4 regions of the Salinicola sp. CR57 genome follow, and region 1 is predicted to be linked to each of the others. Evidence: predicted binding sites of a transcription regulator. Region 1 holds the regulator's gene; each other region holds the start of a gene.
What was found. The regulator LexA, encoded in region 1, represses DNA repair genes until DNA is damaged. The targets are predictions, from matches to a motif close to TACTGTNTANNTANACAGTA.
Positions count from the first base shown of each region.

Region 1 (7,862 bases):
TTCGGCCGACAATGGGCGATCGACATCAACGGATCAATGCCATGCCCCGCACCGCGTTCTTTATCTCCGACGGCACCGGCATCACCGCGGAGACCCTCGGTCGCAGCCTGCTCTCACAGTTCGAGAACACGGATTTCATCCAGGTCACCAAGCCCTACATCGACACGCTCGACAAGGCCCGTTCGCTGGTCGGCATCATCGAGGCCACAGCCGAGCGCGACGGGATCCGTCCCATCGTCATCGACACCATCGTCGACCAGGCGATCCGCAGCATCGTCGCCGAGGCGCCGGCCTTCAAGGTCGACATCTTCTCCACCTTCCTCGCCCCGCTGGAAGAAGAGCTGGAGACCCACTCGACGTATACCGTCGGCCGCACCCACGCAATCGGCCGCGACGATGTCTACATGCATCGTATCGAGGCGGTCAATTTCGCCCTCGACAACGATGACGGCGCGCGAACGCATCAGTATCAGGAGGCAGACATCATCCTGATCGGCGTCTCCCGCTGCGGCAAGACGCCCACCTCGCTCTACCTGGCGCTGCAGTTCGGCATCCGCGCCGCCAACTATCCGCTGACCGAGGACGACCTGGACGAGAACGGCATTCTCAACCTGCCGCCGTCACTGGCCAACCATCGCCACAAGCTGTTCGGCTTGACCATCGATGCCCGCCGGCTGTCGGCCATCCGCACCGAACGTCGGCCAGACAGCCGTTACTGCTCGATGGACCAGTGCATGCAGGAAATCGGCCAGGCGGAAGCGCTTTATCGCCGCCACAACATTCCGTTCATCGACACCACGCGCTTCTCGATCGAAGAGATCTCGACGCGCATGATGAACGAAACCGGCCTGCAGAGACGTTTCAGCCCGCGCTAGGCGGGCTGAAACGAGACTCGGGGCATCAGCGGTCGGCTCACAACCCCTTGGGCGCGAAGATACCCGGCGCGTTACGCCAGTACCCCTTGTAATCCATGCCGAAGCCGAACACGTAGCGATCGACGACCTCCAGGCCGCAGTAGTCGGCCTTCAGATCGGGCGACGACTTGCGATCGTGTCGCTTGTCGACCAGCACCGCCGTCGAGATGCTCGCCGCTCCGGCCTGGCGGCAGTAATCGAGAATGGCCGCCAACGTGGCGCCCTCGTCGAGAATGTCGTCGACGATCACGACATGGCGACCGGCCATGGGAATCTCCGGCGACACTCGCCAGAACAGCTCACCGCCGCGGATACCACCGCGATAGCGGGTAGCGTGCAGATAGTCGACTTCCAGCGGAAAACCGAGCCGCGTCAGCAGATGTCCGGTGGTGATCAGTCCGCCGTTCATGACGCAATAGAAAACCGGCAGCTTATCGCCCAACTGGTTCGTGATATCGGCCGCCATGCGGTCCAGCGCCTGTTCCACCTGCGCCTGGTCGATCAGGCAATCGGCGTTGTCCATCACTTCCTGCATCGAGCTCAGGGCATCGATCGAGGGGGGTTGATTCATCGTCTACGGTTCACCATGGAAAGAGCGACGGCCAGGGTCATCACCGACCGTCGCGGGAAAACAGGGGGACTCTACCCGTCATTCGGACTCGTTGAGCGATTCAAGACGGGCGTGGGTGCGCCGCCAGCGGGAGATCGCGGTGAGCGACGCCAGCGTGGGACGGGCGCGGGCGTAACGCAGCTTGGCGACACGCTGGGTCTGGCGGCCCTCACAGGCCGCGACGATCTCGCGTGCCGCTGCGGGAGCATTGCAGATGACAGCCATGTCGCAACCGGCCCCCCAGGCCGCTTCGGCCCGCTCGCTGGGTGACCCGGCCGCGTGCGCCGCCGCCATGGTCAGATCATCCGAGAAGATGGCGCCCTTGAAACCGAGCTCTTCGCGCAGCATACCAAGCCAGCTGGGAGAGAACCCGGCGGGCCGATCGTCGAACGCGGAGTAGATGACGTGAGCCGGCATGATGCCGTCCAGCTTGGTGGCGAGCCTGGCGAAAGGAACCAGGTCGTGCTCGCGCAGCTCCGCCAAGGAGCGCGGATCCTCGGCAACCCCGAAATGAGAATCCTGCCGCGCTCCCCCGTGGCCGGGGAAGTGCTTGCCGACCGCGACCATGCCCGCCTCGTGGAGCCCCTCGATGAAGGCGCCCGCCAGCACGGCGACCACCTCCGGGTCCGGCGAGAAACTTCGCGACCCGATGGCGGGCGACTGATCGTCGTCGAGATCGAGCACAGGCGCGAAACTCAGATCGAATCCGCAAGCGGCCATCTCCATGCCCAGCAGCCAGCCGGCGTCCTGGGTCAGGGTCAATGCCGACTCGGGGAACTCCACGAAGTGGTGGCCCAGTACCGCCATGGGCGGTATCTGCGTCACGCCCTCCTTCAAGCGCTGCACCCGACCACCTTCCTGGTCGATCGCAACCAGGATGTCGGGTCGACACTCGCGAATCTGGCCGATCAACGCCTGGGTCGTGGCGACGTCCGGGGTGTTTCTGGCAAACAGCAGGACACCACCGACCTCCGCTCGCGAGATCAACTGGCGCTCTTCGTCACGTAACCGGGTGCCTTCGACATCCAGCATGACCGGGCCGAGAGGTTGAGTCATAGCTAACACCTGAGACCATTGAGCGCCCGATTCTAGACGACAGCGGGTTCCCATGACAGAGGCCGAGGGTGCCAGGAGTCATCCTCTCACTCGACAGCCGAACCGACCTTCTCCAGGGACGCAGGCAGCGGCGCCTGCATGCCGGCCACCACGACCGGACGAAGATGGCGGATCAGCTCCCTGACCGACATGTGTTCCTGATACTCGCTGTCGGCGATATCCCTCAGCGCATCCAGTCCAGATAGGGTGAAGATCACGGTGCCCAGCATGAAATGGAGCCGCCAGAATCGCTCGGCATCCGGCAGGTCCGGCGTCGCCAGTCGCAGGCAGCGGACGAAACGGTGGAACGTCTCCCCGTAGTGCTCCTGGATATAGCGCCGCAGATGACCCTGGGCCTGCGTATAGGCCAACCCCAGTAGCTTCATGAAGACCTTGAGGCTATTGCGTTCGGCGGGCACATCCAGAACGCTGGTGGCAAGCTGCTCCAGCAGCACCTCGAGCGGCACGCCCTCCTTTCGGTAGCGCGCCTCCAGTCCATCCAGCGCCAGATTCAGCCGCTCCGAGAACGGATCGAGATAGCGGGCAAACACGGCCTGGATCAACGCTTTCTTGGAGCCAAAATGATAATTCACCGCCGCCAGATTGACCTTGGCCCGAGTCGTGATGTTGCGCAGCGAGGTTTCAGCGAACCCCTTTTCGGCAAAAAGGACCTCCGCCGTATCGAGAATACGAGTAACGGTGTCGGGTCGGGCCATGTCATACCTCGTGCCTGAGAACAACGACTTAGAACGATTATGATTCTAATCATTCCCACACAAGCCACACAATCGAGCATTTCGTCGGACCTGGGGCCCCGAGTCTCCGAGTCGGGGCGCGAAAGGCTTCCCTCATCGCGAATGACTGGATACAATTCCAGCCTGTATGCATGAACACGCCTGGCCGCGGACCGGACGCCACTCCATCCGATCCATGTCCAGTTGGATAACGCCTGGCGATCCAAGCAGGCTCCAGATCGCCTGATTGACCCTCAAGGCCCGGGAGAGACCGATGGCGCGACCGCTCACCGCACGACAGCAGAACGTCTATGATTTCATCGTCAAGACGATGGGCGAATTCGGCTACCCGCCGACACGAGCCGAAATCGCCCGCGCGCTGGGGTTCCGCTCCCCCAACGCCGCCGAGGAGCACCTGCGCGCGCTGGACCGCAAGGGCGTCATCCGCATGATACCTGGCACTTCCCGCGGGATCCGATTGCCCGCCAGCGGGCAGGAAGCCGAACCTGCCGAAGCCGCCATCGAGGGCTTGCCGGTGATCGGCAGCGTCGCTGCGGGCAGCCCGATTCTGGCCACCGAACACATCGACCGATACTGCCCCCTGCCGGCCGACTATTTCACGCCCAGCGCCGACTACCTGCTCCGGGTTCGCGGACTGTCGATGAAGGATGCCGGAATCTTCGACGGTGACCTGCTCGCCGTTCACCGCACCCAGGAGATTCGCAACGGCCAGATCGTCGTGGCAAGGCTGGAGGACGACGTCACCGTCAAGCGCTTCCAGCGCCAGGGCAGCCGGGTCACGCTCATCGCCGAGAACGCGGATTTCGAACCCATCGTGATCGATCTGAAGCATCAGCACCTTGAGATCGAGGGACTCGGCGTCGGCGTCATTCGCGGTGGCAACGGTAGCGGCCTTCACTGAGGCTATCGCCCGGCGCCATGCGCAAGATTCTGCATGCCGACTGCGACTGCTTCTACGCGGCCGTGGAGATGCGCGACGACCCGTCGCTCGCGAATACGCCGCTGGCGATCGGCGGAAGTGCCGAGCGACGGGGAGTGATCGCTACCTGCAACTACCCGGCGCGGCAATTCGGCGTGCACTCCGCCATGCCCACGGCGCGGGCGCTGCGTCTGTGTCCCGAGTTGAAGCTGCTGCCGCCCGACTTCAACAAGTATCGGGAAGTATCGCAACAGATCCAGGCGATCTTTCACGAACTGACACCGCTGGTCGAGCCGCTCTCTCTCGATGAAGCCTACCTTGACGTGACCGAGGTCACCCGATTCCGGGGCAGCGCCACCTGGATGGCTCGTTGGCTCAAGGACGAAGCCCTGGCGAGAACAGGCATCGTCATCTCGGTCGGCGTCGCCCCCAACAAGTTCCTTGCCAAGATCGCCAGCGACTGGGACAAACCGGACGGCCTGTTTGTGATCCCACCGACGGAGATGGAGTCGTTCATTACCGACTTGCCGGTCAGGAAACTCCATGGCGTTGGGCCGGCGACGGCGACCAAGCTCGATACCCTGGGGATCGCCAGTTGTGCCGATCTCCGGGCCCAGCCGATGGACAAGCTGCTGGATCAGTTCGGCAAGTTCGGACGCCGTCTGCACGAATTGGCGCACGGCATCGACGACCGTCCGGTCAACGTCTCGCGTGAACGCAAATCCGTCAGCGTCGAGACCACCTATGACCGCGACCTGCCCCACCTCAGTGACTGTCACGGGGCGCTCGAGCCCCTGATCGAGAAACTCCACGATCGCATCGCCCGCCATGGCGACCCCGCCATTGCCAAGCAGTTCGTCAAGGTACGCTTCGACGACTTCTCAAGCACCACGCAGGAAACGGGGGCTCGCGGCATCATCGACGCGCGCTTCCATGAGCTGCTGGAAAGCGCATGGCGACGAGGCGAGCGCCCGGTCAGGCTGCTGGGTGTCGGCGTGCGGCTGGTGCCGGAGCAGGAGCAGCGCCAGCTGGGCCTGTTCGACGGCGACCAGCCGGCGACGCCTTGAACGTCAGGTGGCGCGGATCAGGAGAACACCACCGTCTTGTTGCCGTGAATGAGCACGCGATCCTGTAGATGCCAGCGCAATCCACGCGCGAGCACGGCCTTTTCCACATCGCGCCCCAGACGCACCAGGTCCTGGGGTGTATGGCAATGCGACACGCGCTGGATGTCCTGTTCGATGATCGGCCCCGCGTCGAGCTCCTCGGTGACGTAGTGGCAGCTGGCACCGATCAGTTTGACGCCACGCTCGAAAGCTTGGTGGTAAGGCTTGGCCCCGGCGAACGACGGCAGGAAGCTGTGGTGGATATTGATGACTCGCCCGGCATACCGCTGGCAGAGATCGGGTGGCAGAATCTGCATGTATCGCGCCAGTACCACGCTGTCGGCTTCGGCCGCCGTGATCAGACGCTCGGTCTGGGCAAAGGCCGACGCCTTGTCACCGGGCTCAACCGGAACGTGATGGAATGGAATTCCGTACCAGGCCACCATGGCGCGCAGATCGTCATGGTTGGAGATCACGCACGGGATATCGCACTCGAGCTCCCCGGCCGACCAGCGATAGAGCAGATCGGCCAGGCAGTGCGACTCCTTGGAAACCATGATCACCAGCCGCTGGCGTCGGTCGGAGTCGCTGAGGCGCCAGCTCATCTCGAACTCTTCGGCGATGGGCGCGAAGGCGATTCGAAACTCCCGGGCACTCAGCGCATTGGCCTGAATGTCGTAGCGCATGAAAAAGCGCCCGGTAGCCAGGTCGGAATGCTGGTTGGCTTCGATGATCGAGCCTTCCTGGGAAGCGATGAAGCCCGACACCCGCGAGACGATACCGACGCGGTCGGGACAGGAAACGATGAGACGATAGTTGTGCGACATAACTCTGAGGACACTCTGTTAACGCATAAGCGCTTTAGGAAAGAGCTCGGGGTGTAAAAGCGCTCAAACCGACCATTCGGCCCGGTTGCGAAACCGAACCCGGCGCGGCGGCATCACCTCGGCAGAAACGACACATCGATGACCCGCCGCCTTGGCGACCCGCATGAGGAGCCGCAGACGGCAACACCAGCCTCGATGCCAGGTGACGCCGCTTCCCGACGAACGGCGCATTGTACCCTACTCGTCAGCGTCGACCAGCGTCTGCGCCCGTTTGAGCGGGTCGAGACGCATGACTTATAGTGGAACGAGATTTCCTCCTTCAAGGATGCCGATGTTCCGTCCGCGCGCACAGATCCGCCCTCGTACTTATCCGCCGCTACTATTCCATCCCCTGGGGGGATGCGGTGAAATCGGCATGAATCTGTCGCTCTATGGCTATGACGGCCACTGGATTGCCGTGGATTGCGGCATGACGATTCGCCAGGACCTCCCCGATCAGCCCCTGCAGATCCCCGATGTCGACCATCTGGCGGCGAATGCGATGGTCCCCTCTGCAGTGTTCATCACCCATGGTCATGAGGATCATCTCGGCGCCCTGGCCTGGATATGGCCTCGCTGGAACTGCCCGGTCTACGCCACGCCTCTGGCCATCGAGATGTTGCGGGCCAAATTCTCGGAGCAGGGCCTGAGAGTCGATGCACTGAAGCCCATCCAGCCCGGCACACGGGTGGCTGCCGGCCCTTTCGGCGTGACCTTCCTGCCAGTGACCCACTCGATACCGGAGAGCTGCGCCCTTTCCATCATCACGCCGCGCCACAAGGTGCTGCATACCGGTGACTGGAAATTGGATGAACGCCCTCTCATCGGAGCGCCATTCTCCGCCGCCCAGTTCCAGGCGCTGGCACCGGTGGACCTCGTCGTGGCCGACTCGACCAATGCCGACGTCGAAGGGCACTCCCGAAGTGAAGCGGAAGCGGCCGAGGCGCTGGAGTCGGTCATCCGGGAGTGCCGGGGACGCGTCGTGGTCAGCTGTTTCGCCAGCAATATCGCTCGCATCAAGGCGCTGGGCGCGATTGCCGAGCGCACCAATCGTCGCGTGGCGCTGCTGGGACGCTCGATGGAACGCATGGTTTCCATCGCCACCCAACTGGGCTATCTCGACGATTTCCCACCACGGGTCCCGGCGAATGACCTGGGTTACCTTTATGCCGAGGAGGTTCTCATCATCGCCACCGGGAGCCAGGGCGAACCTCGCTCCGCACTGTCTCGCCTGTCCCAGGGACGACACCCGGCTCTCGATCTGCTGGCCGACGACGACGTCATCTTCTCGGCTCGCGCCATCCCCGGTAACGAGCGCCCCATCGCGCGTCTCAAGGCCGGCTTCAAGCGTCTTGGCGTCAATGTCCATGACGAGCACACCGATCCCGCGCTTCACGCCTCGGGGCATCCGGCTCGTGAAGAGCTGCGCCAGCTCTACCGGTGGCTTAGACCGAAAATGCTGTTACCGGTCCATGGAGAGGCTTCCCACCAGCAAGCGCACCGCGAGTTGGCTTCGACCATGGACATTCATGTTCCTCAACTGGCCAAGAATGGTGTCGTGCTATCTCTGGATGCAGAGACCCTGGTCCCCAGCGGC
Region 1 covers NZ_PZJL01000006.1:147,383-155,244, reverse strand. The annotation lists gene DOM56_RS10775 (pyruvate, water dikinase regulatory protein) at 42-875, shown strand; gene DOM56_RS10770 (hypoxanthine-guanine phosphoribosyltransferase) at 913-1,485, opposite strand; gene nagZ (beta-N-acetylhexosaminidase) at 1,564-2,580, opposite strand; gene DOM56_RS10760 (TetR/AcrR family transcriptional regulator) at 2,667-3,335, opposite strand; gene lexA (transcriptional repressor LexA) at 3,628-4,275, shown strand; gene dinB (DNA polymerase IV) at 4,293-5,360, shown strand; gene purU (formyltetrahydrofolate deformylase) at 5,378-6,226, opposite strand; gene DOM56_RS10740 (ribonuclease J) at 6,642-7,862, shown strand, end outside.

Region 2 (7,862 bases), 410 kb from region 1:
TAACTCGGGTAAAAGTAGCTTTCTCCAAGCGATACACATGGCGGTCATGTGTGGCAGAAAATCTTTGGAAACAAAGCAAGCTGCAATAGCGGAATCTAGCTTGCAATATGTACCTACTGGTGATTTTCAGTTTTTAGGTAACTCTAGACCATATGAAAATAATAGAGAAAAGGGGTCTAGAGGTAAAGTTGTCTTCTTTGGAGAAACCTCAGATCAAAATTCGGCAAGTTATACTATCGAGATTTATAAAGCCAGAAATTACCATAATGTAGGCGTCGACCGTAGAGGTGTTGCTATTAACTTTGGCGTCAATATATGCGACACCCAAAAACTTTTCAGTGTATACGTCCCCGGTCTTTCTGGAATTCCTCATCATGAAGAGATGCTAAGTTATGCCTCTGTAATGAAGAAGGCGGCAGGTGGTGAGGCTAATTTGGTTTTTCGTAATATATTGAGATTGCTAAAAGAAAAAAATAAGTTGGATGAGCTACATCTAGTCTTGGCTAGTATATTGGGGGAGTGTGAATACAAAGTAACTTTTAATGAAGATAGAGACCTGTATGTAGATGTTAAAGTGAACTTGGGTGCAGGTTTCATCCCAGTGGACCTGGCTGGCACTGGGGCGATCCAGATCACGCAAATAATTGCCTATGTTATTTTGTTTGAACCTAAGTTGCTTTTGATTGATGAGCCTGATAGCCACCTTCACCCATCAAAGCAATCGCAACTTGATAGTGTGTTTAAGGCAATTGCTGAAAATTACGGTTGCAAGATTTTAATTTCTACCCATAGTCGACATTTGATCAGTTCTTGCTCTCCTGAATCGAAACTGGTTTGGATGAAGGATGGATCTCCAGAAGCTCAGGAAAATACGGAACTTGCATCGATTTTAATGGATCTCGGTGCCCTTGATCAAATCGATGCAAATGGGGCAGATGTGTTGGTTTGTACTGAAGACAAAGGTGCCAAACCTCTCGGCGACAGTATCAGTAATGCTATTCCGGGTAGCTCCATAAAAACAATATCGTATAATGGTATCGCTAATGCCTCCTCGTCAATAATAATCGAACGAATGGCGGAGCTTCTTAATAACAAGCCCCGGTTAATAATACATAGGGATAGAGATTTTCTTGTCGAAGACGAATTGCATGCTTGGGCTGAGCCATTCGAAAATAGGGGTATGGCAATATTCTGTCCCCGTCTTTGTGATATTGAATCTTATTATTGCACTCCCGAGCATTTAAGTGCCGTTTATGAGGTTGAGCCTGAGCTTAGTCGCGGAATAGTGCGTGAGCTTCTTGCTGATAACCACACAGCTCTATATGGCAAGTTTCGTGAGAAACGAAGAGATGCTGTAAAAAAATATTGGCCCGATGGCGGTTCACCTACCACACGGGATCTTTGGGACGAGAATGATGGAATTCAAGAAGACTTTATTTATGGGAAAAAGTTTTTAGGCGTGATAAACGAAAAGTTTACTGCTGCTCTTCGACAACGAGGAGTGGAAAGGTCAAGATTAAACGTATATTCCATTCCAAGTGAGCGCCTCAAAACTGAGTTTGAGCAGTTCTTGGCCACTATTTAGATGTTTGGGTTGATTGATGTGTAGCCGCTTCTCTCTCTATAGCACCTACCAGCGATTCGCTCACCGTATTGGTGAGCTTCGCGTCGATGAGCCGCCGACGCCGCGCTACAACGTGGCGCCGGGTACATGGATCTCGTCGATTCGTCGGCAGGCGGATGACCCGCAGCTGACGTTCGATAGCGTGTGGTGGGGCTACAAGCCGAAATGGGCAGGGGAGACGGCGCCGCAGCCGATCAATGCCCGTGTCGAGACGGTGGCCACCTCCAATTTCTACCAGGCGGCGTTTCAGCGCCACCGGTGCCTGATCCCGGCCGATGGCTGGTTCGAGTGGCTGCCCGGTACCAAACCGAAGCAGCCGCACTTTCTGTGCCGAGAGGATCGGGAGCCGTTCTTCTTCGCCGGCATCTGGACCGAGCGCGTCGATGGCAAGCCGGGCGTCGCGATACTGACCGAACCCGCCCGCGGCTCAGCGGTGGACGTTCACGACCGCATGCCTTTGATCCTCACCGACGAGAGTATCGAGCCCTGGCTCGACCCGGCGCTGACCGATCGCGAGACCATCCGCCGATTCGTGAAGCACGTGCCGGCAGAGGCGTTCACGCATTGGGCCGTCTCGACCCGCGTGAATAAGCCGGGCGAGGGGGATATAGGCGAAGTGTATTTGACTCCAGTGTGATAGTAATCGTCGCTTTAGGTTAGGGCTTTGGTGAACTAGCTTCCTTCGCAGCGGGTTAAAAGCATGAATGATGCTTACCTACTTTAGATTCAATCCTCCCACTTGGTTACTTGTTTGATTTTTACGCTATTCGGGTATCAACAGCTCTATGTTGAGCTTCGTACCCATTTCTTGGGCAGCCTTGGTGAAACCATTTTTCGCAATCACGATAGCGTGATCGCAGTCGTAGTATTTGGCACCGGAGTGGGCTTGCATGATTGCATCTACACCGACTTCTTTTTGGTAGTCCTTGCACTGAATTCCAATTTTTATTGCACTTGATTCGGCTATTATATCTATACCGAAATCACCACTGGTCGGTGTCTCTGATACAGCATAGCCTAGTTTTTTGTATAGCGATAAAATATTTTGTTCTAGTTGAGATCCGTCGTTTTTTATTTGTTTTGACATTCCGGCCATGGACGATTTTTCGACTAGATGTTTTTCCAGCCATAAGGTTAGCAATTCAAATGATGTTGGTTTTTTTTCGTAAAATCCGTCCTTGAAGTCTGTCTCGTACCCAAGTTCTTTTTTATAGATTTGAGCGATTTTTCTTCGATCGTATTCGCCCGTCGCGAATTTTATTTTTCTCGTTGAAAGCAAAGGCCTCCAATGCGGAATGAATGGCATGTGTGCTTCATGCAAACGTTTGATGTCTTCCACTGCGCTTACAAGAACAAATATGACCTTAAGGTATGCCAGTACTTCTAACTTTCGATCTTCTTTGTTTTTTTGGTTTGACGATGCTCTAGCCTTGTTTGCTTTATTTAGAATACCCCTTCCTTCTTCGGTTAGATAATGGTTAAGATTTTTCTCGAAAAGAATAGCTTTTGCAACACAAGCTTCTGCAATTTGATTTAATTTTTCTAGTGTAATGTCGGATTTTGTCTCGAAGCTGCCCGTCAACTGAGTGCAGAATTGGTCCACTCCGTCAATCCTAGCACCTTTAGCTTGCATTTCGCTGTCTGTGTAGTAAAAGCAAGTGCTGCTTACCTTACTCAATGCTAGGTATTCATTGCTTATATCTTTAGTCAGTGATGCTGATTCATTGTAGTGACAGGTTGCCACCAGGAGTTTGTTTACACCTGCTGCACTGTACACATTACCTGCTCTATTAAGAACCTCTGACTCCCAATCTCTTTCCAAATCTGGATACGAATCCATTTCCACCTCTGTTTAATTGGTTTTTAATATCTATCGGCTTATATGTGACTACCGAATTCATTGCATGTGTATGTTGTCTGTACGTGTCATTAGGTGTGATGAGTGACTTTCTTAAATCCGTGTTAATAATAATGTCATGATTCAAGTACGTGCAATTGCAATTTCTTCCCACCTCGTCGTATATCGCGGCGACCGATGCGCGCAGCGCAGGTGCCAGGCCGCGCCGGCACTGGGTGTGCCGATCCTGACGGTGCCGCGCCCCATTCTCTGATTCAGTTCGTCCATCACGCCCATGAGCTTTTCGCTGCGCTGACGCTCGGCGTCGCTTTGCTGCGTGCCCAGAAGTGAGAGCTGCTCAGTGCCACGGTCGCAGATCTCCATCAGCATCACGCCGCCTTTCATGTAGCGCTTGTTCGGCGCGTGTAGACGTTCGAGTACCTGGATGGCGGCGGTAACGATCTCGCGGCTGTCGTCGGTGGGGTTGTCCAGTTCGATGATCATGCTGGGGTTGTGCTGGGCGAGATCCTGCCGGTGGGGGTTGGTGCGCAGGAAGACGAGCACGGCCCGGCAGAGTGAGCCTTGCTTGCGCAGCTTCTCGGCGCTGCGCTGGGCGTGCTGTCGGATCGCTTCGCGGATCTCGCCCTTGTCGTTGGTGAGCCGGCCGAACGATCGGCTGGTCATGATGCGCTCGCGCGCGAAGTCCATTCCCATCATCTCGATGGCGTCGACTTCCTGTAGCTCGAGCACGGTGCGTTCGAGCGTGACGGAGAAGCGCCGACGGATCTCCTTGGCGTTCTGGTTGCGCAGATCCCAAGCGGTGTTGATGCCCAGGTTGCCGAGCTTCTCGGCCAAGCGGCGGCCGACGCCCCAGACGTCGCCCAGCTCGAAGCGCTGGAGCAGGCCCTTTGTCTGGGGGCTGTCGGGGTAGAGCACGCAGACGCCATCAAACCCGGCGACTTTCTTGGCGGCGCGGTTGGCCACTTTGGCTAGGGTGCGCGTGGGAGCGACGCCGATCGACACGGGGATGCCGGTGTATTGCTTCACTTGGCGGCGGAGTTCGCGGGCGTGGTCCTCGAGCTGGCCGGGGGCGAAGCCGTCGAAATTCACCCAGCACTCGTCGATGGAGTAGGGATCGATGCCGGCGCTGAATTCTTCGAGGACCGCCTGGACGCGGCTGCTGATATCGCCATAGAGCTCGTAGTTGCTCGAGAATAGGGTGATCTCGTCGCGGGCGACCTGTTCCTTCAGGTAGTGGGCCGGGGTGCCCATCTTTACGCCAAGCGCTTTCAGCTCGTTGCTGAGGGCGATGACGCAGCCGTCGTTGTTGCTCATGACGCCGACGGGTTGCCCGTTCAGGTGCGGTTTGAACAGCCGTTCGCAACTGACGTAGAACGAGTTGCAATCGACGATCGCGATCATACGGGGAACTCGATGTGGTTCGAGCGCACGACGCCCCAGATCTGCGACTCGACGCCGTTCAGCGGAATCGGCGGGTACCGGTTGCCGCCGGAGCAGAGCAGTTGCCATTGCCCTCGCTCGATCCATTTCTTGACCGTGAATTCGCCTTCCACCAGGGCCAGTACGATATGCCCGGCGCGGGCCGTGATGGAGCGATCGACGATCAGGTAGTCGCCTTCCTGGATGCGGTACTCCTCCATGGAGTCGCCCACGGCCTGGAACAGGAACGTCGCGGCCTTGTGCTTCACAAACTTTTCGTTCAGATCGAGCGCGCGACCGGCGTAATCCTCGGCGGGGCTGGCGAACCCGGCAATGCCGCAGCGAGCGAGCACGTCCGGGTATGGGATCTCAAGCCGCGTGCAGTCCGGCCGCATGGGGCCGATCAGTTTGACGTTGGACATGGTGCATCCGCCTTCCTTTAAAGCGCTGTATGGGTATACAGTATTTAACGGAAGGCGAGCCCCGGGCAAATGATTCTTTGGGGGCCCGGTGGACGATAACGGCACGGGGCGGGCAACGGCGCGGCTCCTGACGATCATGAAAAAAATGCATACGTGGGGAAACGATGCAGGTTCAGTACTTGGGACCACTGATGATGGGGCTGGGGCATCCAGCGTTGATGGGCTACGACCTGGGGAGCTTTCCGCCGAGTTGCTTCGCCGTGGAGCTGAAGGAGGGCGCCGGCGTCGATGGCCCGCTGATCGAGGGCGACGTGCTGATCGCGGACGAAAGCCGGATGATCGGGCACGAGGATCTCACCGTCGCGAAGGTAGAGGGGGAGCATCTGCTGGCGAGAGCCTGGCGCATTGGCGGCCGGGTGCGGCTGATACCGCTGCAGGGGCGGGAGTCTCTCTTCGCGCGGGAGGAAATGCTGCTGGGCGTGGTGGTCAGCCAGGCGCGGCGGTATGTGGTTTAAGAGTGCGTGAAACAATGATTAATAATCCCAGTAAAGATCGTTCGATCCTGTAGTGCTTGAATTTACGCCCCCTTTTTTGCTGTTACAGCTATTACACAGTATCTGTAAATTAGTTGGATCGTTAATGCCTCCTTTAGCTAGAGGCACTACATGGTCGATTGCATCTCTCGAGTTGGTTGTTAAACTTTGGCTGAGGTCAGCGTGACATTCGACGCATCTCATTTTATCTCTAAAACCTAATCCTCTCCTAAGCCAACCCGGCCATCGCGAGTATCTAATCATCATGCCGTCTTTTTGTAAATAATTCGGATAGTGCTCTTTTTTCATTTTTAATATTTTTTCGGCAGCTGCAGAATTAAATTCCTGCATAATTCTGCGGTCGCTAAAGAGCAAATTAAAAACTTCTTTTGTGAGAGACTTAAGGGCTTGGTTTTCAAAAGCACCCATAAGGTAGTCTCTGCTATAGTTTTCCGGATTAGTATCTTGTATAGGTGTGGTTATATTTGAGCCTTCTTGGTGACAAGCGATTAACTCAATAAGCTCAGGGCGAAATGCTTCAAAATCCATTTTTGCGGCTGCTTCAACTTGCTGAAAAATGCTCTCTTCAATAAACTCGTGAAGTAGTGTTTTCTTATTTGGTTTTAAAGCTTTGTTTAAAAAAACATCACCCATGTTATTGAAGAAGTGATGGGTGTCAAATGGGCCGTCGCCTGTTTTTATTTGCGTTCTTATGATGTCGGCGAATCCAAATGATTGTTCGTACTTAAAGTCTTTAAGGTTCTTCATCTTTAACCTTTTTAGACAACGATTGTGTCGCAATTTGGGTCGGTGTGACTAGCTGTTACAGACAGCTTCGCACAGAGTGCCATCATTGTCGCCATCCAACCGGCCTTTACTGCCCTGAGTGAGGTGGTTGCGTGTCTCGGCGCAGGAGTGCATCTGTAAGCTGGCCTTTCGTGTCGAGCAACTGAACTCACGTTCCTTAGGCGTTTTCCTCGAGAGAGTCCTCGACCTCCGTAATCAGCCAGCCGGCGCCGTCGATGTCGGATTTCCAGCCGGTCAATGCTACAGCGTATCGAAGATGAAAGTTCTATGATCGACAACGAGGATCTCACCGTCGCGAAGGTAGAGGGGGAGCACCTGCTGGCGAGAGCCTGGCGCATCGGCGGCCGGGTGCGGTTGGCTCCGCTATACGGCCGGAAGTCACTCTTTGCGCGAGAGGAGATCCTGCTGGGCGTCGTGGTCAGCCAAGCGCGGCAGTATGTGGAATCTATTTATTCTGGCTTCTTTGAATAAAGCTATCTTGAATAAAAGCGTTGACCTCGTTATGTTTTATAATACTTTCTAAACCTAAAATTCCGTGCATTCTTTCGAATTGGTAAGCTAGCTTTTCTCTAAAACTACTTAGCTTCTCGTTGAGATTTTTTAGCTTTTCAATTTCAAGCTCCAAAGAGTTTTCTGAAACATCAGTGACTGAGTATCGGTAGCCCTGTTTGTGCTTGGCTTTGCTTTTCATGCCTAGCACAAGATCAGGAGCTTTTCTGAATTCTGTAACCCAAAAAGTATGAAGCATGGTGTTTCTGAAGCGCTCGCATTCTTCACACTCCTTAATCAGTTCTTTTAGAGTGACGAGAACTGGCGTTCCGTCACTAAAGGTATCGCTATCTGTGTGCAAAAATTTTAATAGAGAGCCCATAATATCTATTTTCGTGCGGAATGATATTTCGCTAAGTATTATTTCTATTTGGCGAAAACTCGATGTCATGCAGCTGAATATGATACGCCCAATATTTACATCGATGGTTTGGAATAATATAACCGTTTCTCCCAAAGACTTTTGAAGATATGCAACGTTGGTTGAGGGCGGTTTTTGGTCTATAGGTTTTTTCACTTAAAGTATCTCCGCAACATTAATGTATGGCTAGTACTTGCAGATAGCTTCGCACGGCGTGCCGTCGTTGTTGCCGTCCAGCCTACCATTGCCGCACTGCTCAAGGTGAAACCGCGCCTCGGCGCAGGACCGC
Region 2 covers NZ_PZJL01000006.1:557,035-564,896, reverse strand. The annotation lists gene DOM56_RS12680 (ATP-binding protein) at 1-1,585, shown strand, start outside; gene DOM56_RS12675 (SOS response-associated peptidase) at 1,602-2,261, shown strand; gene DOM56_RS12670 (restriction endonuclease) at 2,388-3,464, opposite strand; gene DOM56_RS12665 (Y-family DNA polymerase) at 3,606-4,883, opposite strand; gene umuD (translesion error-prone DNA polymerase V autoproteolytic subunit) at 4,880-5,323, opposite strand; gene DOM56_RS12655 (hypothetical protein) at 5,488-5,838, shown strand; gene DOM56_RS12650 (HNH endonuclease signature motif containing protein) at 5,857-6,624, opposite strand; gene DOM56_RS12645 (hypothetical protein) at 6,931-7,134, shown strand; gene DOM56_RS19705 (hypothetical protein) at 7,109-7,729, opposite strand; gene DOM56_RS12640 (endonuclease) at 7,760-7,862, opposite strand, start outside.
Region 2: the regulator LexA is predicted to act here: its motif matches at 5,347-5,366, upstream of umuD (translesion error-prone DNA polymerase V autoproteolytic subunit).

Region 3 (7,862 bases), on a different contig from region 1:
CCAACGTGATCACCACCGACAACTCGGACTGGGCCACCAACTGCCCGGAGTACAAGGTGACGGCGGTACAGGTGGAGAAGGTCTCCCAGCCCTCTTCCTGGCAGCAGCATTTCCAGCGCTTCGACGAACGCCAGCAGCGTTATCTGGAATCTGCAGAGGCGGCGCTCAAATGAGCGCCGCCGGCCACTATTCCGATGTCAGGGAGCGCGCGAGATGAGCGATTCGAACATGAATGATGCGAGCCATGGCGGACCCACCGCGCCGTTGATCAAGATGGTCAACCAGATCAGCGCCAACAACCTGCATCATGGTGACGACACCCAGGCGGCCGAGCTGGTCGCCACGCACCTCAAGAAATTCTGGGCACGCCCCATGAAACGCCAGATCATCGACTATGCCGACACGGATGGCAGCGAGTTGAGCCCGGTCTCGCGTCTCGCGATCGCGCGGCTGAAGACAATGTCGTCGACCGTCAAGGACTGGGAAGAGACTTCCGACGCAGGATGACACGCCGATGGAGCGGCTGCTGGATCCCCGGGGCGCGGATCTCCGTGAAGGTTCGAAAGACGCGAACCCCGGTTCGGCAAAAGACAAGCAAAAGGCCTCGTCCGATCTCTCGGACGAGGCCTTTCCGTTGCAGCGACGATAAGCGCTTACGGCTTCATATCCTCGAAGAAACGCTTCACGCCATCGAACCAGCCCTCTTTCTTGGGCGAATGGCGACTGGCACTGCCCAGGCTGTCCTGGAACTTGCGCAGCAGCTCTTTCTGCTCTTCGTTGAGATTGACCGGGGTTTCGGTCACCACCTTGCACAGCAGATCGCCGGCGGGGCCGCCGCGCACGGGCTTGACGCCCTTGCCACGCAGCCGGAACAGCTTGCCGGTCTGGGTCTCGGGCGGGATCTTGAGCTTGACCCGGCCCTCCAGCGTCGGCACCTCGAGTTCGCCACCCAGGGCGGCGTCGACGAAGTTGATCGGCACTTCGCAGTGCAGATGCCGACCGTCGCGCTCGAAGATCGGGTGCGGCTTGATCTCGACCTGGACGTAGAGGTCCCCCGCAGGGCCGCCGTTGAGCCCGGATTCGCCTTCGGCATTGAGCCGAATGCGGTCGCCGGTATCGACACCCGCCGGAATCTTCACCGATAGCGTACGGGTCTCGCGGACGCGACCCTCGCCATGACACTTGCGGCAAGGCACCTTGATGCTCTGGCCGCTGCCGTGGCAGGTCGGGCAGGTCTGCTGGACGGCAAAGAAACCCTGCTGCATCCGCACCTGGCCCTGGCCGTGGCAGGTCGGGCAGGTCTCCTTGCTCGACCCCGGTTCGGCGCCGCTGCCGTCGCAGTGCCCGCACTCGACGTGACGCGGCACGCGGATGTCGACGGTGGTGCCGAACACCGCGTTCTCGAGGTCGAGCTCGAGGTTGTAACGCAGGTCGCTGCCACGCTGCGGGGCATTGGGATTGCGGCGACCGCCGCCGCCTCCGAAGATGTCGCCGAAGACATCGCCGAAGATATCGCTGAAGCCACCCGCCCCGGCACCGCCGAAACCGCCGCCGCCGAATCCGCCGGCCTGGCCGTCGACGCCGGCATGACCGAACTGGTCGTAGGCCGCACGCTTCTGATCGTCGGAGAGCACTTCATAGGCATCGGAGACCTCTCGGAATTTCTCCGCCGCCTGCTGATCTTCCGGATTGCGATCCGGATGGTATTTCTGCGCCAGCCGACGATAGGCTTTCTTGATGTCCTTGCCGTCGGCGCCCTTGTCGACGCCCAATACTTCGTAGTAGTCACGTTGGGACATTACTGAGTCCGCCTCCGTGTCGGTGCCGTGCAAACAGCAACGCGGGAGTCGTGTTGGCTCCCGCGCTACTGCCGATCACACGGCGTCAGACGTCGTGGTTATTGCTTTTTCTGATCGTCGTTGACTTCTTCGAACTCGGCGTCAACCACGTCATCCTCTTTCTTGCCGCTGGTCTGGGTGTCGTCGCTCGGCTGCTCGGCCTGCGCGCCGGCACCTTCACCCTGCTCGGCATACATCTTCTGCGCCAGGTTGCCGGACGCTTCGGTCAGGGCGTCGAGCTTGGCCTGGATGGCGTCCTTGTCGTCGCCCTTGAGCGCTTCCTCGAGTTCGCCGATGGCGGTCTCGATCTTGCTCTTTTCGTCGGCGTCGACCTTGTCGCCAGCCTCTTCCAGCGTCTTGCGCGAGGCGTGGATCATGCCGTCGGCCTGGTTGCGCAGCTGGACCAGCTCCTCGAACTTCTTGTCCTCGGCTTCGTGGGCCTCGGCATCCTTGACCATCTGGTCGATCTCCTCGTCGGAGAGACCGCTGGAGGACTTGATCACGATCGACTGTTCCTTGCCGGTCGCCTTGTCCTTGGCCGTGATGTTGAGGATACCGTTGGCGTCGAGATCGAAGGCAACCTCGATCTGCGGCACGCCGCGCGGCGCCGGCGGAATGTCGGCCAGGTCGAAACGGCCCAGCGACTTGTTCTGGCCCGCCTGCTTGCGCTCACCCTGCAGCGCGTGAATGGTCACCGCCGTCTGGTTGTCTTCCGCGGTGGAGAAGGTCTGGGTCTTCTTGGTCGGGATCGTGGTGTTCTTCTCGATCAGCGGGGTCATCACGCCACCCAGCGTCTCGATGCCCAGCGTCAGCGGCGTGACGTCGAGCAGCAGCACGTCCTTGACGTCACCGCCGAGCACGCCACCTTGGATCGCGGCGCCCATGGCCACGGCTTCGTCCGGGTTGACGTCCTTGCGCGCTTCCTTGCCGAAGAACTCGGCGACCTTCTGCTGCACCATCGGCATGCGGGTCTGACCACCGACCAGGATCACGTCGTGAATCTCGCTGTTGGAGAGACCGGCGTCTTCCATCGCGGTCTTGCACGGACCGAGCGAACGCTGGACCAGATCCTCGACCAGTGATTCCAGCTTGGCGCGAGTGACCTTGATCGCCAGGTGCTTGGGACCGGTGTTGTCCGCCGTGATGTAGGGCAGGTTGACTTCGGTCTGCTGGGCGGAGGAAAGCTCGATCTTGGCCTTCTCGGCGGCTTCCTTCAGACGCTGCATGGCGAGGCTGTCGCCGGACAGGTCGATGCCGGAATCGCTCTTGAACTGCTGGACGAGATAGTCGATCAGCTTGAGGTCGAAGTCCTCGCCACCCAGGAAGGTGTCACCGTTGGTCGCCAGCACCTCGAACTGCTTCTCGCCGTCGACGTCGGCCACTTCGATGATCGAGATGTCGAAGGTACCGCCACCCAGGTCGTAGACCGCGATGGTGCGGTCGCCGGTGGAGCGGTCCATGCCGTAGGCCAGCGCGGCTGCGGTCGGCTCGTTGATGATGCGCTTGACTTCGAGACCGGCGATGCGGCCGGCGTCCTTGGTCGCCTGGCGCTGAGAGTCGTTGAAGTAGGCCGGCACGGTGATGACCGCTTCGGTCACGTCTTCACCGAGATAGTCCTCGGCGGTCTTCTTCATCTTTTTCAGCACTTCGGCGCTGACCTGGGGCGGTGCCAACTTGTTGTCGTTGACCTTGACCCAGGCGTCGCCGTTGTCGGCTTCGACGATCTCGTAAGGCACCATCTTGATGTCTTTCTGGACGACATCGTCCTTGAACTTGCGGCCGACCAGACGCTTGATGGCGTAGAGCGTGTTGGTCGGGTTGGTGACCGCCTGACGCTTGGCCGCCTGACCGACCAGCGTTTCGCCGTCATCGGTATACGCGATGATGGAAGGCGTCGTGCGGCCACCTTCGGCATTTTCGATCACACGAGTCTTGTCACCATCGAGTACGGCGACACAGGAGTTGGTCGTACCCAGGTCGATGCCAATGATGCGTCCCATAATTCCTCACCTCTAACTATTCGTTGACGACTCAATTCGTTTGGATGACGGCGCTTGCTGCGCGATTGCTTGCTATGTGGGGGCTGGCCGGCGCCTTTCAAGTCCCCGCCGACACTCAGTTGCAGTATCGGCCCGGCCGCGGCACCCGGCCCTCTACCCCGCCGCCTTGCTGACCACGACCATCGCCGGCCGAATCAACCGGCCGTTGAGGGTATAGCCCTTCTGCATGACGTCCATCACGGTATTGGGTTCCAGTTCCGGATTGGGAACCATGGTCATGGCTTCGTGGAACTGCGGATCGAACGGCTCACCCTGCGGATCGAGCTGCTCGACACCGAACTTGCCCAGTACGTCGAGCTGCATCCGGAGCGTCATCGAGACGCCCTCGCGGTGGGTCTCGTCGACCTCCTGCATGCTCTCCAGCCCCTTCTCCAGGCTGTCGACCACCGGCAACAGCTCCTTGACGAACTTCTCGAGCGCGAACTTCTTCGCCTTGTCGGCATCCTGCTCGGCACGACGACGCGCGTTCTGCGCTTCGGCAGCGGCGCGCATCGACTGATCCTTGGCATCTGCCAGCGCCTGCTCGAGCTCCTCGACTCGGGCGGCCAGAACCTCGGCCTCGGGATTGGCCTTCCCCTCAAAGTCATCCGCCTCGTGTTCGAGCGACTCCGCGAACTGCTCCAGATCGCCGTCCAACGTCTCGTTGGTGGACTGGTGCTGGGGCTCGCCGTCGCGTTCGGCGCGCTCGAGTTCTTCGTCTACGGGGTTCTGCGGATCTCTAGCCATGAATCTCTCCTGGCAAGGTGTTATGACAGCGATTCGACAAGCGTCGGAAGTTGTCTGCCTATATGGGGCTATCGATTCAGATCTCAAGCGTTTCGTCACCAAACCATCACGACAGCCGTTGAAGGCCATTTTCGACTACTGTATAAACAACCAGAAACCCAAATGAACGATCATCCACCGCCCGCTGACCGTATCGCCGCCATTGCCCCGCAGGAGGCCGCATGCTGATCCAACTCGCCATTCGTGACTTCGCTATCGTCGACACGCTGGACCTGGAGTTTCAGGCCGGCATGACCGCCATCACTGGCGAGACCGGGGCCGGCAAGTCGATCCTGCTCGGTGCGCTGGGCCTCTGCCTGGGAGAGCGGGCCGACGCCGGCGGCGTGCGCCACGGCGCCGACCGCGCCGATCTGAGCGCGCGCTTCGACATTGCGGAGCGGGAAGACGCCCGGGCGTGGCTGGCCGCCCGCGAACTGGCGACGGACGACTGCCTGCTTCGCCGCGTCGTCACCGCCAACGGACGCTCCAAGGCGTGGATCAACGGCCAGCCCTGCACCATCGCCGACCTGCGAGAACTGGGCGAGTGCCTGATCGACGTTCACAGCCAGCATGCGCATCAGGCGCTGCTCAACGAGGATACCCACCGCCGCCTGCTCGACGATGCCGCCGGCCATCACAAGGCGGTCGCGGAGCTTGGCGACCTCCATCGCCAATGGCACGCGCTGCGCCGGCAGTATCGTCAACGCAGCGAGAACGACGAAGAGCGCCAGGCCAAGCGCCAGTTGCTGCGCTATCAGGTCGAGGAGCTGGATCAGCTCGATCTCCAGGCGGACGAACTCGCCGGTCTGGAGCAGGAGCAGGAGACCCTGGCCCACCTCGAGGAGAGCCTGCGCGAGGCGCAGTTCGCGGCGGACAGCTGCGACCATGACGAACACGGCGCATCGACGCTGCTATCGCAGGCAACCCAGCGGCTGTCCCGGGTGCCGGGCAGCGATCGCGGCGCACTGTCGGAGGCACTGGGTATGCTCAACGACGCCCAGATCCAGATCGAGGAAGCGGCCCGAGAACTGCACCATTTCGTCGAGTCGACGGAGCTCGATCCGCAGCGGCTGGCTTGGGTCGAAGAGCGACTCGGCGAGATTCACCGGATCGCGCGCAAGCATCACGTCATGCCGGAGGAGCTGAGTGGGCTGCATCGTCGGCTGCGGGAAGAGCTGGAGGCGCTCGACGGCGGTGACAACGACCTCGAGACGCTGCGAACCAGGCTCGACGACCTACGCCAGCAGTACCGCGACAGCGCCAGGGAGATCAGCGAAACGCGACAGCGCGCCGCCAAGGTTTTCGCCCGGCAGGTTCAGGAGCAACTGGCGTTTCTGGGAATGGACAAGGCGCGCTTCGCCGTCGATGTCTCACCGCTGGAGACCCCTCAACCCCACGGCCTGGATCGGGTCAGCCTGCAGATCAGCGCCAACCCGGGCCAACCGACCCGGCCGCTGGCCAAGGTCGCCTCGGGCGGCGAACTCTCTCGCGTCAGCCTGGCGATTCAGGTCGTTGCCGCCAGTCACAGCACTCTGGCGACACTGGTCTTCGACGAGGTCGACGTCGGCATCTCCGGCGCTACCGCCGAGATCGTCGGGCAACTGCTGCGCCGGCTGGGCAGCGATGCCCAGGTCATGACCGTGACCCACCTGCCACAGGTGGCCGCGCAGGCGCATCAACATCTGCATATCGAGAAGCAATCCAGCGACGATGCGACGCGCACGCTGATGTCTCAACTGGACGAAGCCGGGCGAGTCCGCGAACTGGCGCGGATGCTGGGAGGCGTCAAGCTTTCCAACCGCACGCTGGCTCATGCGCGCGAGATGCTGGCGGCCAGTCAGCGTTCAGCGCACTGATTGAAAGCCCTTTGAACGAGAAACGCCGACCCAAGGGTCGGCGTTTCGATATTCTGTCGCGCGCTAACGAGCGCTGCGGGGATTACTTCTTGACGGCATCCTGGCGCGTGGCCTTTGAGCCACGGGGGCGCACGTAGAGCACCAGCGCATGCTCGACCAGCTCGTAGCCGTGTTCTTCGACGATCTCTCGCTGCCGACGCTCGATCTCCTCGTCATAGAACTCGACGATCTCGCCGGATTCGAGGTCCACCATGTGGTCATGGTGCTCTTCCTGGGACATCTCGAAGACCGCGTGCCCGCCGTCGAAGTTGTGCCGGACGACGAGCCCCGCCGCCTCGAACTGGGTCAAGACGCGATAGACCGTGGCCAACCCGACATCCTCTCCAGACTCCAGCAGCGCCTTGTAGACGTCCTCGGCACTCATGTGGAGCTCTTCTTCCATACGAGTCGCTTCGAGGATCTGCAGAATCTTGACGCGCGGCAGAGTGACCTTCAGCCCCGCCTTACGCAATTCTTGGTTTTCGTCGGCCATGGTCGCTCTTCGCAGTAGCGTCTCGTGTCGGGTATGATCAATCCACGCAACGATAGTGAAAGACGGACTCAAATGCAAAATCTGATCAGAACGGTCGTACTCCTCATTGCAGTCTCGCTCATCGCCGGCTGCAGCTACTTTGGCGTCTATAAAAGGGACATCCCGCAAGGCAATCTCATCACTCAGGACATGGTGTCCCAGCTTCACCCCGGCATGAGCCGTTCGCAGGTGGCCTACATCATGGGCACGCCGCTGATGGAAGCGCCCTTCTCGTCGGACCAGTGGGACTACGTCTTCTATCTCGACAAAGCTTACGGCGGTACGGTGGAAAAGCGCCTGACCCTGACTTTCCAGAACGACCAGCTGGTCGACATCGCCAAATCCGGCGACATGGACTCGGACGTCGAGCTGAATCAGGACGACGGGCCCGGACCGGCGGTGGAAGGCTCCGGCGAGGGCACTGCGGTTCCGCAGATCGGTCCCAGCGGCATCTAGATTCCGCCTGACTCACGGCTGAACGGGCAGTTCAACGCGAGGCGTTGGCCGCCCGTTCACGCCGGGCCTGCTTGGGATCGAGCTCCAGCGGCCGATAGACTTCGATGCGATCGCCGGCCACCGGCTGGTAAGTCTCCGGAGCCGTCAGACGCTCGCCGAAGATCCCCAGCGGCGCCTGCGTGAAATCGAGCCCCGCCCAACTCGGGTGTCGGCTCGGCAGGTCCGCCAGCATCACTGCCTGCCGGGCGTTGATGCCGGGCTCGAGCGTCAAGCGCACGATCGTCTGCCATTCGGGCGTGGCGAAGGCGATTTCGAT
Region 3 covers NZ_PZJL01000001.1:225,246-233,107, forward strand. The annotation lists gene fdhF (formate dehydrogenase subunit alpha) at 1-173, shown strand, start outside; gene DOM56_RS01025 (formate dehydrogenase subunit delta) at 214-507, shown strand; gene dnaJ (molecular chaperone DnaJ) at 654-1,799, opposite strand; gene dnaK (molecular chaperone DnaK) at 1,898-3,838, opposite strand; gene grpE (nucleotide exchange factor GrpE) at 3,992-4,624, opposite strand; gene recN (DNA repair protein RecN) at 4,846-6,519, shown strand; gene fur (ferric iron uptake transcriptional regulator) at 6,602-7,051, opposite strand; gene DOM56_RS01055 (outer membrane protein assembly factor BamE) at 7,124-7,546, shown strand; gene DOM56_RS01060 (RnfH family protein) at 7,578-7,862, opposite strand, start outside.
Region 3: the regulator LexA is predicted to act here: its motif matches at 4,761-4,780, upstream of recN (DNA repair protein RecN).

Region 4 (7,862 bases), on a different contig from region 1:
GTGCTGTTCCCGGCACTCATCGTCGGCGGCAGCTGCTGGATCGCGGCAGTGGCTTCCTACAACTCCTCGGTACAGATCCTGGTCCCGGACTGGGTCAAGGCGCGGGCGCTGGCGCTGTACCAGACCGCGCTCTACGCCGGGCTGACCCTGGGTTCGCTACTGTGGGGACAACTGGCCGAGGGGCTGGGCGTGCAGATGGCGCTGATGCTGGCCGGCGGATTGCTGATCGTCTCGGCGCTGCTGCTGCTTCCCTCCAAGCTGCCGAACCTGGACGCCGGCGATCTGGTCGAGGCGCCGGAGGCCCACACCGATCAGCCCGATTTCGAGTTCAACCCGGCGCGGGGCTCGGTGATGGTGACCGTCGAGTACCGCATCGATGGTGACCATCTGCGGGAATTCGCCCGCGCCGTCCGTCCGCTGCGCCGGCTACGGCTGCGCAACGGCGCCAAGCGCTGGTCGCTCTATCGGGATGTCGTCGATCGCGACCTGTGGCAGGAGGTCTTCCTGGTGCCCAACTGGCTGCAGCACCTGCGCATGCTGGATCGACTGACCCTGGCCGACCGCGCCATCATCGACCGGGTCACCGCGCTGCACAGCGGTCCGGAGGCGCCGCGCCTGCGCCACGGCGTCAGCTATCGCTCGTCGCGACACGCCCAACCGTCGTTGACGCCCCACCAGACCGAACCGCCCGCCGAGGAGTCGGCCGACGCCCAATCGCTGGCGGTGACCGCGCCGTGGCCCCAGGAGAGAACATGACCCAGGCGAACATCCAGAGCGCCCGCGAAACCCTGCTCGACGTGTTCGGCTTCGCGGAGTTTCGCGGCGGCCAGGAGGCCGTCGTCGAGCGCGTCATCGCCGGTCGCTCCACCGCGGCGATCTTCGCCACCGGCGCCGGCAAGTCGCTCTGCTATCAGTTGCCGGCGCTGCATCTGCCGCATCTCACGCTGGTGGTCTCGCCGCTGCTGGCGTTGATGCAGGACCAGTTGGCCTTTCTCCAGCGCCATGGCGTGGCGGCCGCAAGCCTCGATTCGACCCAGGATCGCGACACCGCCCGCGAGATCATGGAGCGCGCCCGGCGCGGCGAGCTCAAGATCCTGATGGTGTCGGTGGAGCGGCTCAAGAACGAGCGCTTTCGTCACTTCCTGCGTCAGGTGGCGATTTCGCTGCTGGTCATCGACGAAGCACACTGCATCTCCGAGTGGGGCCATAATTTCCGGCCCGACTATCTGAAGCTGCCGGATTACCAGCGCGAGTTCGGCATCCCCCAGGCGCTGCTGCTGACCGCCACCGCCACCCCCGCGGTGATCGACGACATGCGCGCCAAGTTCGCCATCGCCGAAGACGATGTGGTCACCACCGGCTTCTATCGCGACAACCTGGAGCTGCTGGTCCAGCCGGTCGAGACCGACAGCCGCCTCCCCGCGCTGGTCGAATGGCTGGCGCCGCAACGCGCATCACAACAGCAATCGCCCACCATCATCTACGTCACGCTGCAGCAGACCGCCGAGTCGGTGGCGAAGGCGCTGGCGAACCAGGGCTTTGCGGCGCGCGCCTATCACGCCGGCCTCGACAGCGAGACCCGGGACCGGATCCAGCAGGGCTTCATGGAGGGCGAGATTCCCTGCATCGTCGCTACCATCGCCTTCGGCATGGGAATCGACAAGGGCGATATCCGCAACGTCATCCACTACGACCTGCCCAAGTCGATCGAGAACTACAGCCAGGAGATCGGCCGCGCCGGACGCGACGGCAAACCGTCGCGCTGCCTGATGCTGGCCGGTCGGGACGGCCTTCGGGTGCTCGAGAACTTCGTCTACGGCGACACCCCGGAGCGCGAGGGTATCCGCCACGTGCTCGGCGAGATCGCCGACGCCGGCCGGCAGCCGGCGCGCCAATGGCCGGTGCTGCTCAACACGCTCTCCCGCGACAGCAACGTCCGGCTGCTGCCGTTGAAGACGCTGCTGGTCCGGCTCGAGATGCATGGCGTCATCGCGCCCCGCTTCGCCTACCTGGCCGAGTATCGACTGCGCTATCTCGACGACACCGCCGCCCTGATCGCGCGCTTCGAAGGCGAGCGCGCCGACTTCGTTCGCCTGCTCGTCGACAACATCGCCGTCGCCAGGACCTGGGGCACGGTGGATTTCGAGCGACTCCATCAGGCCGGTGCCGCCGCGGGAATCGATGCCTCGCGCTCGAGGGTCATCGCCGCCCTGGAGTACTTCCAGGACAAGGGCTGGGTGGTGCTGGAAGGCAAACGCATGACCGATGTCTACGAGGTCCGCCAACCCGAATTCGATATCGACGCGCTCGCCGATCGACTGCTGGCGGAGAGCCAAGCCCGGGAGCAGGCGGAGATCGACCGCCTCCAGGCCATGCTGGAGCTGTTCGAATCGGAGACCTGCCTGACCCGGCGACTCGCCGCTTACTTCGGCGACACCCGGTTCGAGCAGCCCCAGGCCGACCAAGGCTGCGGCCACTGCTCGGTCTGCCACGGCCATGTCGCGCGTCTGCCGGAGGCACCGGCACTGCCCGAGCTGACCGATGCCGACTTCACCCGCCAGGCCGGGCCATTCATCGAACGCCACCGCGAGCAGCTCGGGACATCGCCCGGCGCGCAGCGCATCGCCCACTTCCTGTGCGGGCTGTCGATGCCGGTGTTCACGCCACTCAAGGCGCGGCAGTTGAACGGCTTCGGCGTCCACGAGCAGCGCCCCTACCCCGATGTCAGGGCGTGGATCGAGAAACGGATCGCCCAACCAGGCTGAGCGCTTAGCCTCTCCAGCGTCGACGCCCGCCTCTGATTCGGCAATCCACCTTGTCGATCTCGACAATCTCGAATACTGTATATCCAGACAGTATTCGAGATGGGTCACAGGATTGCCGCATGGAACTGATCGACAAGCTCTCCATCCTCGCCGATGCCGCCAAGTACGATGCCTCCTGCGCCAGCAGCGGCGCGCCCAAGCGCTCATCGCGCGGCAAGGCGGGGCTCGGTTCGTCGAACGGCATGGGGATCTGCCACAGCTTCACCCCGGATGGGCGCTGTGTCTCGCTGCTCAAGGTGTTGCTGACCAACTTCTGCCTGTTCGACTGTCAGTACTGCGTCAACCGACGCTCGAGCAATGTGCCGCGAGCGCGATTCACGCCGGAGGAGGTCGTCCGCCTGACGCTGTCGTTCTACCGTCGCAACACCATCAGCGGGCTATTCCTGAGCTCCGGGATCATCCGCTCCAGCGACTACACCATGGAGCAGCTGATCCAGGTGGCGAAGCTGCTACGCGAGACCCATCAGTTTCGCGGCTATATCCATCTCAAGGCGATCCCCGAAGCGGACCCCAGGCTGCTGGAGGAAGCCGGCCGCTACGCCGACCGGTTGAGCGCGAACATCGAACTGCCGACCCTGACCAGCCTCAAGACCCTGGCCCCGGAAAAGGAGCTCGGCACCATCCACTCGGCCATGGGGCACATGCGCCAGCGTATCGATGCCGCCAACGACGACGCTCAGCGGGACGCGAAACGCCTGCCGCGCAGCGCCAACCCCAAGCGCATGGCGCCAATCTACGCACCCGGCGGCCAGAGCACGCAGATGATCGTCGGTGCCGATGCCACCGATGACCGCACCATCCTCCAGTCCGCCCAGCATCTCTATCGCGACTTCCGCCTCAAGCGGGTCTACTACTCGGCGTTCAGCCCGATCCCGGAGCGCCCCGCCGGGCTACCCCAGGCCGCACCGCCGCTACTGCGCGAGCATCGGCTCTACCAGGCCGACTTCCTGATTCGCGGCTACGGCTTCCAGGCCGAGGAGTTGCTGAATGCACCGGGCAACCTGGACCTGGAGATCGATCCCAAGCTGGCCTGGGCGCTGGCCCACCGCGACGACTTCCCGGTCGACCTCAACCGCGCCGAGCCGGCGATGATCGCCCGCATTCCGGGCATCGGACTGCGCAGCGTGCAACGACTGGTTGATCTGCGGCGACTGCGGCGCATCCGCTATCAGGACCTGGTGGCGCTGCGGTGTCGCCTGGAGACCCTGCGGCCCTTCGTGGTGACCCAGGACTACCGCCCCACCGATGCCCAGGGTGACAGCGCTCGCCTGCGCCAGAGCCTGACCCAGCCCCAGCCGGCGCAGATGGCGTTGTGGTAGGGCCGCGTTCCGCAGGAGATCCCGCCATGGCCAACGCCTCGATGAGCCCGACCTCGTCCGCTGCCTGGGCCAACGACTTCGACGAGTGGCGCACCCAGGCGCGTCGGCTGCTTCACCTCGGCGTGCCACCGGCCAGCGTGACCTGGCACGATGGCAACGCCAGTCATGACGACCTGTTCTCCTGGCAGGAGCCGCCGTCCATGCCGCCAGGCCCGCCGCCGGCGCCGATCCGGATCGGTCGCGATCAGTTGACGCTGCTGCGCAACGCTGCGCGCTATCGTGCGGAGGGCCACGACCAACCGCGCTGGCCACTGCTCTACCGGGTGTTGTGGCGATGGGCCCGGGGCGACGCCGCGGCCATGCATCCCGCCGACGTCGATGGCCGCGTGCTGCATCAGCGCTGGCACGCGGTCAAGCGGGAAGCGCATCACATGCATGCCTTCCTGCGCTTCCACCGCTGCGACGATGGACGAGGTGAGCGCTATCTCGCCTGGTTCGAGCCCGCCCATGACGTGCTCGACCTGGGCGCGGAGCACTTCGCCGACCGCATGGGCGGTTCACGCTGGATCATCGCCACTCCCCGTGGCGGCGTAGGCTGGGACGGCTCGGCGCTGGACTATCGCACGCCCTGCCCGAGGGAGTGGACCGACGAAGCCAGAACGGCCGCCGAACGCGCCAACGCCGACGAGGAGCACGCCCTGTGGCGGACCTACTTCGTCAGCACCTTCAACCCCGCGCGCCTCAACCACAGGGTCATGACCCAGCACATGCCGCAGCGGTTCTGGCGTCACCTCAGCGAGGGCGATCTGATTCCGGTGATGGAGGCCAAGGCCCGCCATGGCGGGCAGCGCCTGGCCCAGGAGAGCAGCGTGGGCCGGCGCAAGGGCAAGGCGCTCCCGGGCGGCAGGCCCACCCTTCCCCGCTCACCCTCGGGCGACGACGACTAGACGACGAGTGACGCCGTCCGGGCTGTCAGGATGTACCGATCCGCGCCACCGCATCCCGGCTGGCCAGTTCGCGCTCGTCGCCCGTCAATTCGCGCAGATGACCCTCGCGCATCTCCAGCAGCCGGTCGGCGTGGGCGAAATAGTAATCATCGTGGCTGATGGCGAAGACGGTGATGCCCAGTTCACGGAAGCGCGGCATCAGTTCACGATAGAAGGCGCGCCGGAACTGCGGATCCTGATCCGCGGCCCACTCGTCGAGCAGCAGGATCTGTCGCTGTTCGACCAGCGCCATCAGCAGCGCCAGGCGCTTGCGCTGCCCCTGGGAGAGTTCGGTGTCGAGCACCTTGCCGTCGTCGAGCTGCAGCTTCTTCGCCAGTTGCAGGGTCTGCAGCCAGTTCTCCAGTAGCGCGGGATCGGCACTGCCGCCACGCGGCCCCATCAGCCGGTCGAACTGGTGGAAGTCGGTGTAGACCGCCGAGAAACGCTGGCGGTAACGGTGCCAGTCCGATTCGCCGATGATCTCGTCGTCGATACGGATCTCTCCGGAGTGAGGTCGATAGAGTCCGGTCAGCAGCTTGGCCAGCGTCGACTTGCCGCTGCCGTTGCCACCGATCAGATAGACCTGTTCGCCCCGTTCCAGGCGCAGGTTGATCGGCCCGACGGCAAAGCCGTCCCGCCCCGCCCTGGCCGGGTAGCGATAGCGGATGTCGCGCATCTCGAGCACCTGCCACTCGCTGTGCGTCTCCACCAGGTCGAACGCCTCGCGGTACTCCGCCAGCGCCAGTTCGCGCAGCTTGTCGAACGATACCTGCGCGGTGATCAGCGTCGGCGTGGCACCGACGGCCTGGATCAGCGGCGAGCGCAGGAACAGCAGCGTCAGCGAGAACGTCGCGGCGACGGCCGTGTTGGACCAGCCCAGGCCATTGGCGAGGAAGAACACCACGCCGATGGCACCCAGCATCATGATGTTGGTCCAGTTGCCGGCGCTCAGGTGATAGGTATCGGCGCGGATGATGTGATCGCGATAGGTCCGGGCGTCGGCGCCGTAGACCTCCTCCAGCAGATGACGCGCGCGATCGCGATTGAGCGCCAGCTCCTTGCGGCCATGGATGATCGTCTCGTAGTCCTGATAGAGCCGGCTGTCGGTGGCGCGGGTGATCCGAATATGGTGATAGACCTTCGATACCAGCCACCATCCCACCAGCATGGTCACGGCGATCCAGATGGCGGTGACCAGCAGCAGCGGCGGCGAGAGCCAGAACAGATAGCCGACGGAGGCCAGCGTGATGACGATCCCCTGGACGAGCTCCGGCAGGCGAACGAAGGCGATGGTCACGTTGCGGATGTCGCTGGAGAGGCACGACAGCAGATGGGCGCTGCCGAGCTGCTCGAGCCGTTCGATATCGGTATCGAGAATGCGCTTGATCAGGCGACCGCGCAGGCGATAGACGAAGTGGTGCCCCAGCGTCGTCAACGCCAGCTGCGACCCCAGCGTCACCGCCAGTAGCAGTGCCACCAGCCCGATGAACGGCAGCAGGGCCGTGACCGCGCTGATGTCACCGCCCCCCGGTTCGGTGACGATCAGGTAGTGGTTGATGAAGGCGATGACGCCGATCCCCAGCGCCGCGCTCAGCAGACTGAGCAGCATGACGCCGATGAACGGCCAGCGATAGTGACGAAAGACGACGCGCAGTAGTTCCATTCGGGCTCCCTGGCCGGCAATGGGGCTCGAGTGGACTGCCTGGCACGACGTCCCGATCGCCGTGGGTCGGCGAGAGGCGTGGTCGGTGCGCCGGCCAGGGCATCGAGCGTGGCATTCGGCGCCGAGATGATCGGCTGACCGCAGGCGCGAATGATTCTGATCTTCACTAACGAAGTCAAGCCATGTCGGCCCCGCCCCGGGCGCGGGCGGTGCTCACGCCTCTTCGTCGGAGAACATCATCTGAATGCGTGAGCGCAACCAGCGTTCCGCGGGATCGTTGTCGTAGACGCTCTGCCACACCATGCTCAACGGCGATGGCGGGCGCTCCAGCGGCAGCTCGTCCACACGCAGCCCGCCCTGTGCCGCCAGTACCTCGGCGGCGTAGTCGGGCACGGTGGCAACCATGTCGGTATCCCGCAGTAGCGAGGCCAGACTGTTGAACTGCGGCACCGCCAGCACGATGCGACGCTTGCGCCCTTGCTCGGCGAGCAGGTCATCGACATAGCCGTTGAGATCGCCATCGAACGAAACCAGGGCGTGGGGCCGCTCGCAATAGGCGTCGAGGGTCAACGCACCGGGGCGACTGTCCGCCCGCAGTACCCTGGCGCGGCTGTGGCGCAGGATCTTCTGCTTGGCGTTGGCCGGCAGATCTCGCGCATAGCCGGCAGCCACCGTCACCTCGCCGGTATTGAGCAGTTGCGGCATCAGGTGGAAGTCGGCACGCCTCACCACCAGCACGATCCCCGGCGCCTCGGTCCGCAGCCGTTTGAGCAGCGCCGGAAGCAGGGCGAACTCGATGTCATCGCTGAACCCGACCCGAAACACCGCTTCGCTGGTCGCCGGATCGAATTCGCTGGTGCTGCTGAGGACGTTGGAGATTGCGTCGAGAGCCGGCTGCAGCTGTTCGTAGATCTGCTCCGCGCGGGCGGTCGGCACCATCTGGCGCCCGGTGCGCACCAGCAGCGGATCACCGAAAACGTCCCGCAGCCGGGAGAGCGCGGCGCTGGTGGCAGGCTGGCCCAGAAACAGCCGCTCGGCAGCGCGTGAAACACTGCGCTCCTGCATCAGG
Region 4 covers NZ_PZJL01000007.1:197,565-205,426, reverse strand. The annotation lists gene DOM56_RS13740 (MFS transporter) at 1-756, shown strand, start outside; gene DOM56_RS13735 (RecQ family ATP-dependent DNA helicase) at 753-2,765, shown strand; gene DOM56_RS13730 (putative DNA modification/repair radical SAM protein) at 2,885-4,144, shown strand; gene DOM56_RS13725 (TIGR03915 family putative DNA repair protein) at 4,171-5,091, shown strand; gene DOM56_RS13720 (multidrug ABC transporter permease/ATP-binding protein) at 5,117-6,793, opposite strand; gene DOM56_RS13715 (LysR family transcriptional regulator) at 7,007-7,862, opposite strand, start outside.
Region 4: the regulator LexA is predicted to act here: its motif matches at 2,839-2,858, upstream of DOM56_RS13730 (putative DNA modification/repair radical SAM protein).